Regions from separate parts of the Heyndrickxia sp. MSNUG genome, predicted to be linked through region 1. Evidence: riboswitches for the same ligand, from Rfam matches in the RefSeq annotation. Region 1 holds a riboswitch; each other region holds the start of a gene.
The links. Region 1 has a riboswitch for thiamine pyrophosphate ahead of thiT (energy-coupled thiamine transporter ThiT). Riboswitches for the same ligand answer to the same signal wherever they lie in the genome.
Positions count from the first base shown of each region.

Region 2: linked by a shared signal. The riboswitch ahead of tenA (thiaminase II) and the one ahead of thiT (energy-coupled thiamine transporter ThiT) in region 1 are both predicted to bind thiamine pyrophosphate.
Region 3: linked by a shared signal. The riboswitch ahead of AABM38_RS07130 (ABC transporter substrate-binding protein) and the one ahead of thiT (energy-coupled thiamine transporter ThiT) in region 1 are both predicted to bind thiamine pyrophosphate.
Region 4: linked by a shared signal. The riboswitch ahead of AABM38_RS04940 (sigma factor-like helix-turn-helix DNA-binding protein) and the one ahead of thiT (energy-coupled thiamine transporter ThiT) in region 1 are both predicted to bind thiamine pyrophosphate.

Region 1 is NZ_CP150978.1:1,207,316-1,211,531, forward strand. Features, by position in the region: gene AABM38_RS05955 (dicarboxylate/amino acid:cation symporter) at 1-727, shown strand, start outside; gene AABM38_RS05960 (histidine kinase N-terminal domain-containing protein) at 894-2,024, opposite strand; TPP riboswitch at 2,298-2,404, shown strand; gene thiT (energy-coupled thiamine transporter ThiT) at 2,512-3,111, shown strand; gene AABM38_RS05970 (FeoA family protein) at 3,444-3,668, shown strand; gene feoB (ferrous iron transport protein B) at 3,665-4,216, shown strand, end outside.
Region 2 is NZ_CP150978.1:4,217,306-4,221,521, forward strand. Features, by position in the region: gene AABM38_RS21330 (NUDIX hydrolase) at 1-42, opposite strand, end outside; gene trxB (thioredoxin-disulfide reductase) at 561-1,511, opposite strand; TPP riboswitch at 1,797-1,905, shown strand; gene tenA (thiaminase II) at 2,028-2,717, shown strand; gene AABM38_RS21345 (tetratricopeptide repeat protein) at 2,819-4,216, opposite strand, start outside.
Region 3 is NZ_CP150978.1:1,450,026-1,454,241, reverse strand. Features, by position in the region: gene AABM38_RS07145 (ABC transporter ATP-binding protein) at 1-571, opposite strand, end outside; gene AABM38_RS07140 (ABC transporter permease) at 571-1,332, opposite strand; gene AABM38_RS07135 (thiamine-binding protein) at 1,332-1,622, opposite strand; gene AABM38_RS07130 (ABC transporter substrate-binding protein) at 1,637-2,629, opposite strand; TPP riboswitch at 2,748-2,855, opposite strand; tRNA gene AABM38_RS07125 (tRNA-Val) at 3,006-3,078, opposite strand; gene AABM38_RS07120 (DinB family protein) at 3,236-3,721, opposite strand; gene AABM38_RS07115 (NUDIX hydrolase) at 3,735-4,216, opposite strand, start outside.
Region 4 is NZ_CP150978.1:996,189-1,000,404, reverse strand. Features, by position in the region: gene thiM (hydroxyethylthiazole kinase) at 1-599, opposite strand, end outside; gene AABM38_RS04945 (3-oxoacyl-ACP reductase) at 694-1,455, opposite strand; gene AABM38_RS04940 (sigma factor-like helix-turn-helix DNA-binding protein) at 1,702-2,073, opposite strand; TPP riboswitch at 2,216-2,324, opposite strand; gene pepT (peptidase T) at 2,483-3,715, shown strand; gene liaG (LiaG family protein) at 3,913-4,216, shown strand, end outside.

The sequences.
Region 1 (4,216 bases):
TTTAGTAGGGCTGGTCATGAAATTTGCTCCTTATGGAACATTTGGCTTAATTGCAACCGCAATTGGCAGCCAGGGAGTCGATGCTATTAAAGCGATGGGCGTATATATGCTTGTAGTAGTCCTTGCACTAATCATTCATGCTCTATTAACTTATGGATCAAGTGTATATTTCCTTGCGGGTAAAAACCCTTTCTGGTTCTTCAAAGGTTTCTCTCCAGCGATGGGTGTAGCTTTCAGTACTTCAAGCAGTAATGCTACGCTTCCAGTATCTATGGAAACAGCTCAGAAGAATCTTCGTGTTCCCGAATCAGTCAGCAGCTTCGTCCAGCCGCTAGGTGCGACGATCAATATGGATGGTACGGCAATCATGCAGGGGGTTGCAACAATTTTTATTGCACAGGTATATGGGGTTGACCTATCACTTGCAGAACTTGCAACAGTTGTTATAACGGCAGTCCTTGCAAGTATTGGAACAGCAGGTGTTCCAGGAGTAGGGTTGATCATGCTTGCGATGGTTCTGCAGTCTGTCGGATTGCCTGTTGAGGGTATTGGATTGATTCTCGGAATTGACCGCCTGCTTGATATGGCACGTACAGCTGTCAACATTACAGGTGACGCAGCATGCGCAGTCATTGTGGCTGAATCTGAAAAGAAACATGCAGTTAAGAGTGAGAAACTTAGAGTGAAAAGTATGAATGAAAAACGGTCATTAGAGTATACAGAATAACATTGAAAGCCCGTCACTTCTATATGAAGGACGGGCTTTTTGAATGGCTGTGTTTATTGCTTTGGATGACTGTTGGAACTCAGTAGTGTAAATCAATATTAGAACGTACAAGCCTGAGATTTGAATTTTAGTATTGGACTTCACTAACATGTTCGATTATTTAAAATTAGATTTCAATTGGAGTGAGTGGCAGCAAAATGATAAAAGATGTTTTTTCAGGTTCTGATGAACATGCAAGGATCCCTTTATGCTTTTCAATAATTTCCCTGCAGACGAAAAGACCCAAGCCGGTTCCAAGGGTTTTTGTTGTGACAAAAGGTTCGAATATCGTCTTCAGCAAATTGTCAGGAATCACTGGCCCGTTATTGGCAATTTCTAATTTTATATGAGTGTCATTCACGAAAAATCCCTTGATTTCAATTTTTGGATCATCCCGGTATTGGCTTAAAACATCAATGGCGTTGAAGATAATGTTGATGAGTACCTGTCTGATTTCATCCGCATAACCGAATAATTCCATGTCATCTGAGACATTCTTGACAATCCGGACATTCGTATCAAGGATACTTGGATAAAGGAAATTTAATACTTCATCGATCATTTTGTTCAAGGAGAATAGACTCTTCTCTTTTCCAATCAGTTCTTTTTTCGATAAAAGCAGAAATTGGGAAATGCGGAAATTCAATTGCTCTAATTCACTAGATATGATATCCAGATACTTCATTTCGGGATGATCTGATTTTAAAAGCTGGATGAATCCCTGAATTGAAGTTAATGGGTTTCGAAATTCATGAATAAAACTCGAGGTCATTTGTCCAAGCAATGTCAATCTGTCCTTATGTGTTGAATCAATGAATTGGTTTTTTTCCTCGATGATTTTATTTTTTTGTTCATTGTAATAGGATACTGCGTAATATAGGAAAGTATCAAAGCAATAGTTGATTCTATCAATTGTGCCTTGGAGTTCTTCCCATTCCATATTCAGTTTGTGCAAATGCTTGTAAATAACAGAACGCCCGGAGTTCACGTTAAATACAAAATCTCCAATATTGATATCAGAGCGTACTCGTTCCTCTCCGACGGTAAACGCTATTTTTTGAAGATGTTCATCAAGCTCTTCATTCGTTTTAGTAAAGACTGACAAAATAATAGCGTACATTTCTTCAGCATTCTTATTTATTTTTTGCTTATATGGATCGTCTTCAGATACGATTATATTTTCATTCCAATCAGCAATCAGAATTTCTTTTTCACTAGTCAGGAAGCTAAGCAATCTGTTTTGTGTTATTGGCAGCATTTTTTTAAGTCCCCCAGTTTAACTTTTCCGTTTCTAAAACATTCGTTGAAGAATCGCAAATCCCTTTGTCGAAAATTAAGAAGATGCGGAGAAACACGTCGAACAGGCAAAAATGTGACAAAAGACCGAGTTTTTTATCAGATGTCAGGGAGTTTTGTCTGTGTAGATATTCGACATTCTCGCGCTAGTTTATCTGGTTTAACCGAATTTTACTAAAAGATTTTACTTGTTATTAACCATTAGAAATAGTATATTCATAGGTGAGAAATTAAATATGACCACAAGGGGAGCTGCAAATTGCAGCTGAGAGTGAGCGGCCGAGTTCTTACCCTTTGAACCTGTTAGTTAATGCTAGCGTAGGAATGTGGATGCGATAGGAAAGCAATCATGGGAATCCTATATCGATCCCCTGATTGCTTTTTTTGTTTCTGAAGCAGAAAAGGCGTGTTGGAAACGGACCTCATTCTGAAAAGAAGGAGGAACAAAGATGAAACAAAAACAAACTTTATTTTTAGTGGAAGTTGCCGTATTTTCCGCTCTGGCTTATTTGCTGGATCTATTTTCAGGATTTTTATTTTCAAGGATTTGGCCACAAGGAGGATCTGTATCCATTGCGATGGTACCTGTTTTCCTAATGGCATTCCGCTGGGGAATTAAAGGCGGAGTTCTTACAGGCTTTTTATTTGGACTTTTACAATTCATTCTTGGAATGTCACAAATTTACCATCCGGTACAAGGAATACTTGATTATCTCGTTGCCTTTGCGCTGCTGGGATTGGCAGGTTTATTCGCGGCTCAAGTAAAAGCCAGCATGCAAGACGGGAAAAAGAATAAATGGATGGCTTTTGTCATAGCAGGCACCTTTATTGGCAGTGCGCTTCGCTTTATTTCGCACTTTCTTTCAGGCTGGATTTTCTTCGGAAGCTATGCACCTAAAGGACAGTCAGCGTGGCTATATTCCTTTATTTACAATGGCACATATATGCTGCCAAGCATGATTTTAAGTGCCGTTGTAGTCATTCTTGTTATTAGCGCAGCACCTTCAAGAATGGTTCAATTTGCAGATGTAAGCAAAAAAACAATGTAACAAAGTAAGGAGAGCTGGAAAGCTCTTCTTTTTTGTATCCCTATATATACCTATAAAGGTATATAATCTTATTAAGGGATGAAATTCAACAACTGTAAAAAAATTTGTCAATCATATGAAGATTTCACTAAAAACATCTATTAAAGCCTTTTTTGTGATTTACGTCACAGTGATGAATCCACCTTATTGATTAAATAAAGATAATCATTCTCAATTAAATGCTATTTACCATTCCACTTGAACAATTTTAGTGTTAAAATTAATTAACAAAGAGAATCATTCTCAATTAACTTTATTATAAAACTTTCAATATACAAAAAAAGGTGATGGCGATGCTTGGAAAACTTAAGGCTGGTGAAAAGGGCCGGATCTTGAATATTGCTGGTGCTGACAAATTTGTCAGGAGAAGATTACTGGATTTAGGAATTGCGGATGGTGCTGAAGTATGCGTGAAGTGCATTATGCCTTTTGGTGGTCCGGTTATGGTAGAGTCCTGCGGCCAATGCATTGGAATCCGCAGGAAAGAGGCACTTAGAATCGAAGTGGAGCGAGTATGATGAACATTGCGCTCATTGGGAATCCCAATACAGGCAAAACTTCACTATTTAATAATTTAACAGGTTCATATGAATATGTTGGCAACTGGAGCGGTGTAACCGTTGAGAAAAAAATAGGTTTATTTAAAAATAGCAAAGATCAGCTGATTGATCTTCCAGGTGTCTACACACTTAATCCGCTCTCGAAGGATGAAGGAGTCGTCACGAATTTTTTTCTGAACGAACCGATTCAAAAATTGCTTAATATCCTGGATGCTTCACAGTTAAGGAGAAATCTCCACCTCACCCTCCAGCTTATGGAATATGGCGCTCCTGTCATTATTGGGTTGAATATGCTGGATGTTGCTAAAAACCGCGGCATAAAAATTGATATTGATAAACTTTCTGAAGCCCTTGGCGTGACAGTAGCTCCAGTAGTGGCAAGGACCGGAAAAGGATGCGATGAGCTCGCTGAAATGGTGACAGGCAAATTTGTCCGTAGCGGAAAGGCAAACCTCGTATACTATGGAAAAGCCATCGAGGATGGAATCCTTAAAATGGCCGCCATG
Region 2 (4,216 bases), 1.8 Mb from region 1:
CTTATTATCTTTAACCAAAACACAATTCGTCACGCGCTGCATCAATTCCACCTCAAAATATGGTTTATCACTAAATGGCCGAACTTTTATTCTTTCCATTATACTATTTTTAGATTTTCGCCACAATGAATACAAAAATGATATTTCTGTTAATGAATTTTTTAGCTGGAAATATTAATATTATCCAAAGTAAAACGTTGAGGAACGATTCTCTAAAGCTGAAGTCATAAGGCAGGATCTCTTGATGGAAATTCGGGGTGTTATACCAATGTCTGAAAGCCTGTATTAATTTTTTACAAAAAAAGGAGCACAGGATAACCTGTGCCGTCAAAGGATTATATTTTTAAAAGGGGGTCAATTTCTATTCCTATAATACCCCATGATTGTTTCACTACTGTTACAGAAGAATTAATATATAATTACGTTTTGTTAATTTATACCGCAAGGAACTTTTTTTACCAGCAAAAAGGAAATTTTTATTAATTCACTTGTATTTTTATTCCGCACAAAACTAATTCCCCGCAGGCAAAGTTCCTGCGGGGGATTTTAAATTGCTTGTTTTAAGCGTTCGCTTTTAATTCTTCAAGCAATTCTTCTACATAATGCTGTGCGTTCTGTGCAGCGATACTGCCATCGCCAGTAGCTGTTACGATTTGGCGAAGTGTTTTTTCACGGATATCGCCAGCTGCGAAGATGCCTGGAACTTTCGTTTCCATAAGCTCGTTCGTTTCGATATATCCGCTGCTGTTTGTGATTCCAAGGCTTTCGAATGGCTTTGTTAAAGGAACCATTCCGATGTAGATGAATACACCGTCAGCCGGGAATTCCATTTCTTCGCCATCTTTTGTCGATACAAGCGTCACGCTGCCAACCTTGCCGTCTTTATCGTTGATTTGCTTAACATTGTGACTCCAGATGAAGTCGATTTTCTCATTAGCAAACGCGCGATCCTGAAGGATTTTTTGCGCGCGAAGCTCATCGCGTCGGTGAACGATTGTTACTTTTGAAGCGAAACGTGTTAAATAAACGCCTTCTTCAACCGCAGAGTCGCCACCGCCGACAACTAGAAGTTCCTTATTTTTAAAGAATGCTCCATCACATACAGCACAGTAAGAAACGCCGCGTCCGCCCAATTCCTGCTCGCCAGGAACACCGATCTTTTTATATTCTGCACCTGCAGAAATAATAATTGAGCGTGCTTTGTATTCTTTGCTGCCAGCTTTGATCGTTTTGTATTCTTTGCCGTCGATGACTTCTTTTACATCACCATAAGCATATTCAGCACCGAATTTTTTAGCGTGTTCGAACATTTTAGTTGAAAGCTCAGGTCCAAGAATGTGATCAAATCCAGGATAGTTTTCAACTTCTTCCGTATTGGCCATCTGTCCGCCAGGAACGCCGCGTTCAAGCATCAATGTAGATAAATTCGCACGCGATGTATAAACGGCAGCCGTCATGCCTGCCGGGCCGGCACCGATAATGATGACATCATAAATTTTCTCTTCTGACATGGTGTACAACTCCTTTAAAAATCAAAATCCGCATTAACTTCCGTTTTCATTCGAAAATAGTATTTCCTGCCTAAACATATCCTATAAAACAAGAGGCATATAGTCCAAAAATATGCTTAGAAAATTTGGCTGTTCACGTAATTGACAATAATGATTTGAAGCGAAAAAAATTCATTAGTTGAGGTCATAGGTTCCTTGTGAACTTTTTTTCTGATCAGCTTTATTCTTTGACAATTTTCTGAAGGGTGTTATGCTGATTTACAGATAATAATTAAATACGCAAAATTCATCTGCTAGGGGAGCCTTTTGTTAAGGCTGAGATTAAAGTGAAACTTTAAGACCCTTGGAACCTGATCTGGATCATACCAGCGTAGGGAAGTGGAGTATCTGGAGCTTTTTTTGTTTCACCATGCCGCCAATACAACCACTTTCTGCCTAAAGAAAGTGGTTTTTTTATTGGGAAAAAGCATCCTTTGCCGGCAGGATGTTGAATCTTTATAAACCAGGAGGTCTTTTATGTCTACTTTTACACAGTTGATTCGCCAAGAAGCAAATGAGATTTGGGAAGCGAATTTTAACCACCCATTCGTCCAGGGAATCGCCAAGGGGACTTTATCTCTTGAAAGCTTTAAATATTATATTTTGCAGGACTCTTATTACCTCTCCCATTTTGCCCGTATCCAGGCAATTGGTGCATCGAGAGCTGAGGATTTATCCATAACGGCAAAAATGGCTGCCCATGCCCAGGGTACATATCAGGCCGAGCTTAGTTTACATGAAAGTTTTATGGGACAGCTTGGGGTCACGAAGGAGGACTTGAAAAGCTTCGAGCCAGCTCCGACTGCCTACGCCTATACTTCACACCTTTACCGAGTTGCTGCCTCGGGAAGCCTGGGGGAAATCATTGCCGCTATCCTTCCCTGCTACTGGATTTACCACGAGATTGGAGAACTGCTTAAGAATGCTGCTCCTGAAACGCCAGTTTACCAGGAATGGATCGCCGCTTATGGAAGCGACTGGTTCACCGAGCTTGTGAACGAGCAGATCAATCTTCTTGATGCTCTTGCAGAAAAAGCTTCAGACTATGAAAAAGAAAAAATGAAACAGCACTTTTTGATCAGCTGCCATTACGAGCTGCAATTCTGGGAAATGGCCTTCACGCTGGAAGGATGGTCTACCAATCAATTAAAGTCCATCGCAAAGTAAGCATCCTCAAAAGAAAAAAAGTGTCATACCCATTTGGGCATGACACTTTTTTGCAAAAATCGCTAACCACATTCTGCAAGCAGAAGGATTAACCTCTTAAGTTATATGCTGTCTTCTTCATGAAGAAATTCGTTCGCCAAACTAATATATTTTGAAAGTGTTGAAACGGACAGTCCGTATTTATTTGCAACTGCTTGTTTCGAAGTCTTGATATTTCTTAGCTTATCCCAGAGATAATCTACAGCGGCTGCCCATGCTTTCTTATTTTTAAAATCATAGCCAGCTTCTACTGCCTGCTCAAATACAGAAAACCACATAATATAAACACCGGCTTCGTTTTTCCCGATCGGCTGATGGTGATCATACAATAGCTTAGCTGTTTCATGCGCGCCGGCCACTTCTTCCTTCTGATCGTTCAACTTGCCTGAAGCGACGTATGCGAGGTACGATTTCTCGACTTCCGTCATTTTATCCGTCGACTTTTCCGCAGCAAGGATCTCTTTCTTTTTTGAAGAAACAGATGTCAGGAAGAGGGCGAATAATCGTTCTTCAGGATAATCACTGTTCAGCTGATGAAGAATCGCCGCCACCTGCGACTCGAATTTACCGCCTGGGTTTTCTGCCCAAGGTTCCATTCCCTCTTTTTCAGGAGTGTATTCGAGGACCTTTTTCCAAATCACTCTTGCATAATGCTCCCTGCCGGTAAAATAGGATGCATGCGCCAGCCAGTAATAGAAGGCACCATCGCCTTCAAATCCTGTTTTCTGCAGCTTCTTCAGCCATCTGTAAGCGAGTTCGTATTCTCCAACAAGTGCAAATGTGGCACCAAGCTTGAACTGATGTTCAACGTGGATTGGATGGATTTTACCCAAAGAATTCTTCAGATCCTCGACTTCCGCAGTCTGATTCTGATAGTGAGCAAACACTAATGCATTGCACAAAGCGTGAAGGTTGCCTGGGTTTTGCTCCAGCACATCATTAAGGATTTCCCTTGCCTTGATCGTTTCACCAAGGTAAAAATACGCCAGCGCCAGATTATTGTACGCAGACCAGTATTCCGGATACTCTTCGATGACTTCATGGAAAATCTCGATCGCCTTCGGAAATTCGCCAGATTCAAGGTGGTTCCTGGCCTCTTCCTGCTTGATGATCAAATCATCTTCTTCATAATAGTCTTCATCCATTTCCTCTGCTTCGAGCGTGAGCAGTTCAAGGAGATCATTTGCATCCTCCGCAAACTCCCCATCTTCATTCAATTCTAAGTAAAGGTTCGCATGCCTGAACGCATCTCTAAATAAGCCCATATGAGCGTAGTTATTTGCTAAGAAATAATGGCACTCTGCCATGTTTTCATCAAGTTCTTCGAGGATCAAGTGCAAAAGACGGTTAGACTGCTGGTATTCCCCCAACTCCGATTGCACAATGGCCAGCTGGCACATGATCATCGGTTCGCCGGGCTCAAGCTGCATCGCGCGCTGGAAATACTTCTCAGCCTTCTT
Region 3 (4,216 bases), 240 kb from region 1:
CAATATTGTGGGTAATAAAAAGAACCGATTTCCGCTCCTCTTCCCATATTGATAACAGCCACTTTTGCATATCAAATCGGGTGAACTCATCTAATGCTGAAAATGGCTCATCGAGCAGCAGGACTGATTTTGGGCTTAGGAGCGCTCTTAAAAAGGCAACTCTCTGCTTCATCCCACCCGAAAGCTGATGCGGATAAGCCTTGGCGTATTGTGATAAGCCTACTTTGGCTAACCATTTTTCCGCTTCCTCTTCATCCGGCTTTTGGAATAGCTCCTGTCCAAGCAGTACATTAGCCAATACAGACCTCCAAGGTAAAAGTGCCGGCTGTTGGGGCATATAGGCAATGTTCCCTGTCTCCCCATTTATCTTTCGATCATCAAGAAAAAGTTCTCCTTGTTCAGGCTGAACCAGACCTCCGATACATTGAAAAATAGTGCTTTTCCCGCTTCCAGACGGACCTAAGATGGAAACAAATTCCCCTTCTTTCACTTGTAAGGATAGATGATCGAGTACTAAGCCCGTTTCCTTAAAAGATTTTGAGATATTTACGAGATTAATTTTTGCTTTCATCACTTCTCTCCCTCAGGCAGCCATTTAATGATTCTTTTTTCAATCAACACGATGACACTGTAGAACAGCATGCTGAAAAAAATGATAATGAAAATAGCAATGAACACACGATCTGTCCGAAACGCAGATGACGATAAGGTCATGAATACACCAATTCCTTTTTCTGCTCCCAGCCATTCAGATATGACAGCTCCCATAACACTGTATGTAGCTGCAATTTTCAATCCGGAAAAAAGTGGCGGAAGTGCATTTGGAAGCTCTACCTTCGTGAAGGTTTGCCTTCCCGAGGCACCTGACATTTTCATGTAATGCTTTAGTTCATCCGGGGCATTTTTAAACCCATCTAACGCAGCAATCGTAACCGGGAAGAAACAAACTAAAATAATAATGAGCAATTTCGGCAAAAAACCGAATCCAAACCAGATCACCAATAGCGGAGCCAGAACGATAATGGGTACATTTTGAGATAAAATTAATAATGGATAAAAAGCATTCTGAAGTGCAGGAACTAAGTGAAGCATCACCGCAATCAGGAAACCAAACGCTGCCCCGAGCAAAAGCCCGGCAATTGCCAATTCCAGTGTTGCACCTATATCGGGTAAAAATAATGAATAACTCTCCATTGCTTCTTTTACTATGACAGAGGGGGCGGGTAACAGCCATTGAGGAATCTCCATAAAATGGGTTATCCCTTCCCAAAACATAAAGAAAAGGAGGAGAACCAAAGATGGTCTCCAGCCCTTATTCCAGATTGACTTCATTAGCGGTACTTCTCCGTCAGTGTATTCATTGTGATTCCAGTTGGCTGATACAGGATTTTCACCTGTGAGATAACGTTAGGAGAACCCAAATCAACCATTTTTTTATTCATCTCAGCAATCACCGATAAGAGTGTTTCAAGCTCACCTTCCATCGTTGTTTCCAGAGGATGGACTTCATATTTCACTCCATTTTGATCAATAATACTTATTGCCTCATCTACCAAACGAATAACTTCCTCTGTTGAAGAAGCCTTTGGGATAATTTGTACACTTACAAGTGCATCCGCCATTTTTCATTCCCTCCCTATTCTGGTAAAAACTCATTTGTAAAGGCTTTTTCAGCATCCAATTCCTTCTCCAGAAGACCATTTTCAAACATCCATTCACTGTAATTCTTCCAAACCTCCAGTTTTTGTTCTCCCCAGCGATCTGCATCATCCTGATACTTTGGAGAAAGCCATTCCTGGCTTTTCTTAACGAGATCTTCGTCCAGATCAGGTACGGCCTTGATCAGGATATCAGCACTTTCGGACGGTTGATCGATTGCAAATTGGTATCCCTCAGTTAATGCCTCCATGAACGCCTTAATGGTTTCCGGATCATTCTTGACCATCTTTTCATTTGTGCTTATGACAGGTGTATAATAATCAAGCTTGTTCGAATAGTCTGTTAAGTACACCATATTGATTGGTTCATTTCTCAGCTCTGCTTCTACACCAGTCCAACCATAATAAATCCAGGCAAAATCAATATCTCGTTTCACCGCTGTGAAGAAGTCTGAATCCCCCATATTAACAATCTTCACATTTTCTACATCAGCATTTTCCTGTTTCATTAATGAACTGATCACTTCTTTTTCAATGGGTGATCCCCATCCTCCATACGTTTTGCCTGCAAAGTCCTTTGGCGAAACAATATTTTTAGCTTTCGGTGATGCAAAGCCTGATGTGTTATGCTGGATAACAGCTGCCAGCGATACGAGTGGAATTCCCTGTATCCTGGCCTGAGTAATTCCTTCCTGATAACTTACACCAAACTCTGCCTTCCCTGATGCGACCAGCTGATCAGCTCCCGCTTCACCTGGTAAAAGAATTTCTACATCCAGTCCATGCTTCTTGAAGTATCCTTTTTCCTTTGCTACATAGATTCCCGTATGATTCGTATTCGGAGTCCAGTCAAGCACGATCGAAACCTTTTTCAATGAATCCTTTTCCCTGGCTGTCGGTTCATCCGATGAACAGCCGGCAAGACTCCATATGAATAAAAATCCGAAAAACAACAATAATAATTTCTTCATGATTCTCCCTCTTCCTGTATTTACTTGACAATGAAGGTGGAAAGGAAGGCTTGAATGAAACATAAAAATGCGCTCGGGGAATCCCAAGCGCATGAAAAAATCCATAATAAACGAAAAACGTCTATCAGAAGATGTTCCCTACGCTGGTACTAACCAGATCAGGTTAAAGGGTCAGCATCTTTGGACACTTTCTCAGCCGGCACCACCGGCTCCCCTACATTTCCAATTCTCCAATTGTCAATTCTACTATATAGAAAGTTTTTTGATTCGTCTAGGAAAATAAAAATATCTTATAGTTATCAAATATCAGACTAGATGAAAATTCTTATATAAAAAAACGCGAATCCCTTTTTTAGGGATTCACGCTTCTCAAGTATGATTCCTACTGGGTTCGAACCAGCGACCTCTACCCTGTCAAGGTAGCGCTCTCCCAGCTGAGCTAAGGAATCGTTATTCTGTTTGTCCTTATTAGCGAGGACATTTATTAATATATAATGGAATGATTCTAATGTCAATATAATTTTCCTAATCAGACTTATCGATCCGCTAATCAATTCGCATTAAGTTAGTTGACGGCTTAATTGATTTTAGTCGATTAAAAACGCACTAAACCTTTTCGTTTTGAAAAAGTCCGCGCCCGATGAAATTCGCTGTTACTGGCTGTATTCCAATCTCCCTTGCCCATACTGAAATTTGCCCAATGTGGTGAATTTCATGTGCAAGGGTATGTCTCATAATCTCACCCCAGGTGAAGGTAACCGTGCTGCCATCTGATTGTGGAAGCTGTAAGATTCGGTTTTCCATCTCATCATTCCAGGCAAGAACGAACTCTTTTACCTCAGCTTTAAATTTTGCATCCAATTCTATCACCTTATCCAAGGTATTATAAAGCTCAAAGTTCTCCTGAAAATCATCTTTTCCCTGAAGCAAGCGAATCCAGCTCCATTCCACGTCAATAATATGAAAAAGGGTCTGTAATATACCCCCCACTCCTCCTGTCCGGGAAGCGAGCAGCTCTTCCTCATTAACTCCTTCACACCACTTATACCAATCATCCCGAACTGCCCAATTGTAATGAAACATCATTTTCATTCTGCATCCCCCTCTAAATCTCCCTTATTGCTTTGATTACACTATTAATATATTCATCCTCATGCGGGACAAATTGATCTTTTACTACCTTCATAACCATAGGTTGCTTTTGTCCATCGGGGTTTAGTGTAAAACCCTCTGCCTCCAATTCCATCACTTCTCCAAACCAGAGCTTTTCAAAAAGATCCAGGCTGGTCCTTATTATTCCTGAGACTTCCTCTTTTTGCAGGCTGTATTTTTCAAAAGGGACATGTTTGTTATACACATACACATGACACATTTCTTTATCGATAAAATTTGAACTAACAAGTGAAGCCTTGATTGTACCAACGAAAAATAACTCATCCATCCCAATGTCTATTCCTAGCTCTTCCTTAACCTCCCTTAAACCATCAACTGTATCTTCATTTGCTAAAAGATGGCCAGCAGCAGTGATATCCAATAGATTGGGATAATCCTTTTTAACAGAACTGCGGATTTGAAAATAAATAAAAT
Region 4 (4,216 bases), 210 kb from region 1:
GTAAGCAGGCAGCCGGTACCGGTTACCTTAGTAAGGATTGGATGTCCGTTATGGACAATGACTGTTGCCTTTCCGTCTGTGATGATGTCGTCTTTTCCAGTGAGCGCAACGACTGTATTCAATTTTTTCTCGGCAGAAACAGCAAGGCTGATTACATCCCCAGCTGCCTCGCCAGCGTCAACTCCGTGAATATCCCATTTTTCCCCTGCCACATTTGCAATCTCGGCGGCATTTCCTCTGATGATTGAAATCTTCAATTCTTGCATCAGCTTAAGTGCAGTTTCAGTACGATAAGCTGTGGCTCCTGCCCCGACCGGATCAAGAATGACAGGCACACCATGCTCATTCGCGGCTTTCCCAGCAATCAGCATTGACTCAACCACTGTCGAATTCAAAGTTCCAATGTTGAGCACCAAGCTGCCTGCTATTGCTGCCATTTCGGCAACTTCTTCAGCGGCATACGCCATGACAGGCGATGCCCCCAATGCAAGTAACCCATTCGCGGTAAAATTGGTGACAACCACGTTTGTGATGTTATGAATCAGCGGTTTTTGGGTGCGTACTTTGTTTAGCATACTGACAATCTCTGATTTTTCCATGTCAATTCCTCCCTTTGATTACGGTGAACTCTCCCCTATGTGCAATGAAATTTACAACTAGGAAATCACCTTCTCCTTCTTGTTACGAATTCTCTTAGTCCATAACAAGTCCGCCATCTACGACAAGGTTCTGCCCAGTAACCGCACGCCCCCAAGGTGATGCAAAAAACACAACGGCATCTGCCGCTTCAGCTGGGTCCGTTACTTTTTTCAGTGGAGTCGATGATTGGATCAGCTTGAAAACCTCCTCAGAAGTAGCAGAGCTTGCGTCGGTTGTTTTTAGCAAACCGCCCGACACCATATTGACTGTGATGCCATATTTGCCAAGATCATTGGCCATATTTCTGGTAAAACCAAGTAAGGCAGCCTTGCTTGTCGTATAGTCGTGATAAGGTACAACCGGGTTCTGGAACAGATTTGTACCAATGTTAATGATCCGCCCGAATTTCATGCTTTCCATATCCTGAAGTCCAGCCTGAATGGTATTCAACGCACCGCGGATGGAGCCTTCAAGCTGCAGCTGGTAATCTTCCCAGCCAATTGAATAAGCATCCTTATTTGCAACAGGATCAAATTTAAAACTGATAAGCGCGTTATTCACAATGGTCGTAATCGGTGTGCCAAAGTGCTCCTTTGCCTTTCTGAACATGCTCTGAACCTGTTCTGAATTCCTAACATCTGCATGGACAGCAAATGCGGTATCCCCGATTTCCTCTGCTAGCTGCCTTGCTTTTTGCTCGCTTTGAAAATAGTTGATTACGACTCTCGCGCCCTCTCTTGCAAAAGCCTTTACCGTTTCTGCTCCTAACCCCCGGCTCCCGCCAGTCACCAATACTACCTGATTTTTTAATTCCATTTTTAGTACCTCCTTGAAAATATGTTCTGCTAAGTTGTCTGTTGATTTCCGTTCCAGGCAAATCTCGCTTCCCACTGCAATCAACAGGACTTTGATCCTCTTCATTGACCTTGGTTCCGATTAAAAATAAATGCAGTTTTTGAGTACTTTTTTGTGTTTAATAAGTTGATTTTCACTTCAGGATGCTTGCTTTCCACTGCGAAGGCGGTGAGCTTCCTCGGCAGGCTGGATTTAAATCGTTATCTGTCATTTCCTATATTCGCTTACCGTATTCTTCAACAACTCTCTTGCTAGTGTATTTTCAGCCTTTTTAATGATTTGTCTGATTCTTTCAGGAGACACGTCTAATTGTTCGCCAATCTCTCTATGTGGAGCTCTACTGTTGTTTAGTGCATAAACTTGATCTAAGATAAACTGCTCCCTATCTGATAAAATATGTTTTATGACCCTATACACTTTAATAAACCGATTGTATTCAATCGATTCACGATCTTTTAATATTTTTAAGTATGGTTTCCGTTTTCCGTATTGAGGTTCATAATATGGGCTCCATACAGATCGAATCATCTCCATATAGAAAATAGCATCATCAATAGTTATTTCTAATTTCTTTTTCATACATGCTCCGCTCCAATCAACTTATTTTTAAATGGTTTGCTATCAAATAATTCGCTTTAAAAACAACACTCTTTTAGAAAACAGCCAAATAAAAAAGCCAGATCCATAAAAGGACCTGGCTTAAAAGCAATGTAAGGGAAAAAAACATCTCTCACTACTTTCCTACGCTGGTATTACCCAGATCAGGTCCGAAGGGTCAAAAAACTGATGTTTTTCTCTCAGCCCGGCACAGGGCACCCCTAGTAGTACAACGAATATTTAATTATTTTCATAGTAGCCTTAACCTTTATATATGTAAAGGGATTTGATTTTATTATTTTCAATTACAATTTTATAACCCAATACAAATTGTGTTCAATTCGATATATGATAATATGAAAATATACTCAAGAATGGGAGATGAAGGGAATTGAAAAACGAGATTATTGAAAGATTTACGACTTATGTAAAAGTAGATACGCAATCCAATGAAAACAGTGAAACCTGCCCTTCGACAGAAGGCCAGCTAACGCTTGCCAATATGCTTGTGGAAGAATTGAAAACGATTGGCATGGAGGAAGTCACGATTGACGAGAACGGTTATGTGATGGCGACGCTTCCTGCCACTACAGATAAGGATGTACCGACGATCGGCTTTCTTGCTCACGTTGATACAGCGACCGATTTTACCGGAAAGAACGTCAACCCACAGGTCATTGAAAACTTTGACGGCGATGCAATCGTTCTGAATAAAGAGCTTGGTATTGTTCTGTCACCTGAGGATTTCCCGGAGCTTCCGCAATATACAGGGCACACATTGATCACAACGGATGGCACTACCCTTCTTGGAGCAGACAATAAAGCTGGCATTGCTGAAATCATGACTGCGATGGCTTATTTGATTAAGCATCCAGAAATTAAGCATGGCAAGATCAGGGTCGCTTTTACACCTGATGAAGAAATCGGCAGAGGACCTCATAAATTTGATGTGGCAGCGTTTAATGCTAAATTCGCTTATACGATTGATGGAGGCCCGCTTGGCGAACTGGAGTATGAAAGTTTTAACGCAGCAGGTGCGAAGCTAACGTTCAAGGGAAAGAATGTTCACCCGGGTACAGCAAAAGGAAAAATGGTCAACTCTGCGAAAATCGCGATGGAATTCCATAGCAAGTTGCCGGCAGAAGAAGCTCCAGAACATACGGAAGGATATGAAGGCTTCTTCCATCTAAGCTCCATTAATGGCGACGTGGAAGAAACGAAACTGCAATATATCATTCGCGACTTCCACCGTGACAGCTTTCAGGCACGAAAGAATTTGTTTGAGAAGATCGCGGGCGAACTGAAGGAAAAATACGGTGAACAACACGTCCACCTGGAATTGAACGACCAGTACTACAATATGAAGGATAAAATCGAGCCAGTGAAGGAAATCGTCGACATTGCTTACGAAGCAATGGAAAACCTCGGGATCAAGCCAATCGTGAAGCCGATCCGCGGCGGTACAGACGGTTCCCAGCTAAGCTATATGGGACTGCCTACACCAAACATCTTCACAGGTGGCGAAAACTTCCACGGCCGATTCGAATACATCTCAGTCGACAACATGCAAAAATCCGTAGAAACAATCATTGAAATAGCCAAACTCTTCGAAGCCAAAGCATAACACTTTAGCACACCACCGCGTCGGGGGTCAGACCCCCGGCACTTTAACGCATAACCGCACTGGGGGTCTGACCCCCAGTGCTTTAGTGTGTTAAATCAGCCTTTGGTCTTAGGGGGATTTAATGCTGAGGGGCATTGGTGGGATTTGGAATCTGCGTTATCTTGTTTATAGAGGATTGATTGAGAGGGGAAACGAAAATGATAAAGCGGATTTTGGTTATTTTTTTGATTATTACGGGTGCGTATATCGCGATGAATTATTTATTTTACGGGAACGGGATTACTCTTTCGAAGACGGAGGATTCTGCTAAGGTTTCAAGGGACATCGAGAATATATCGATTGATATTTCAAGTGTTGCGACGACAATCGTACCTGAGGACCGGAATGATGTCCTTGCTGAGCTTAATGGCAAGGGTACTGTTACTGTAAATAAGCGTGGCGATGCCATTGAAGTTTCAGTCAAGCGTAAAGGTTTCTTCTGGTTTAACTGGTTCGAGCTTG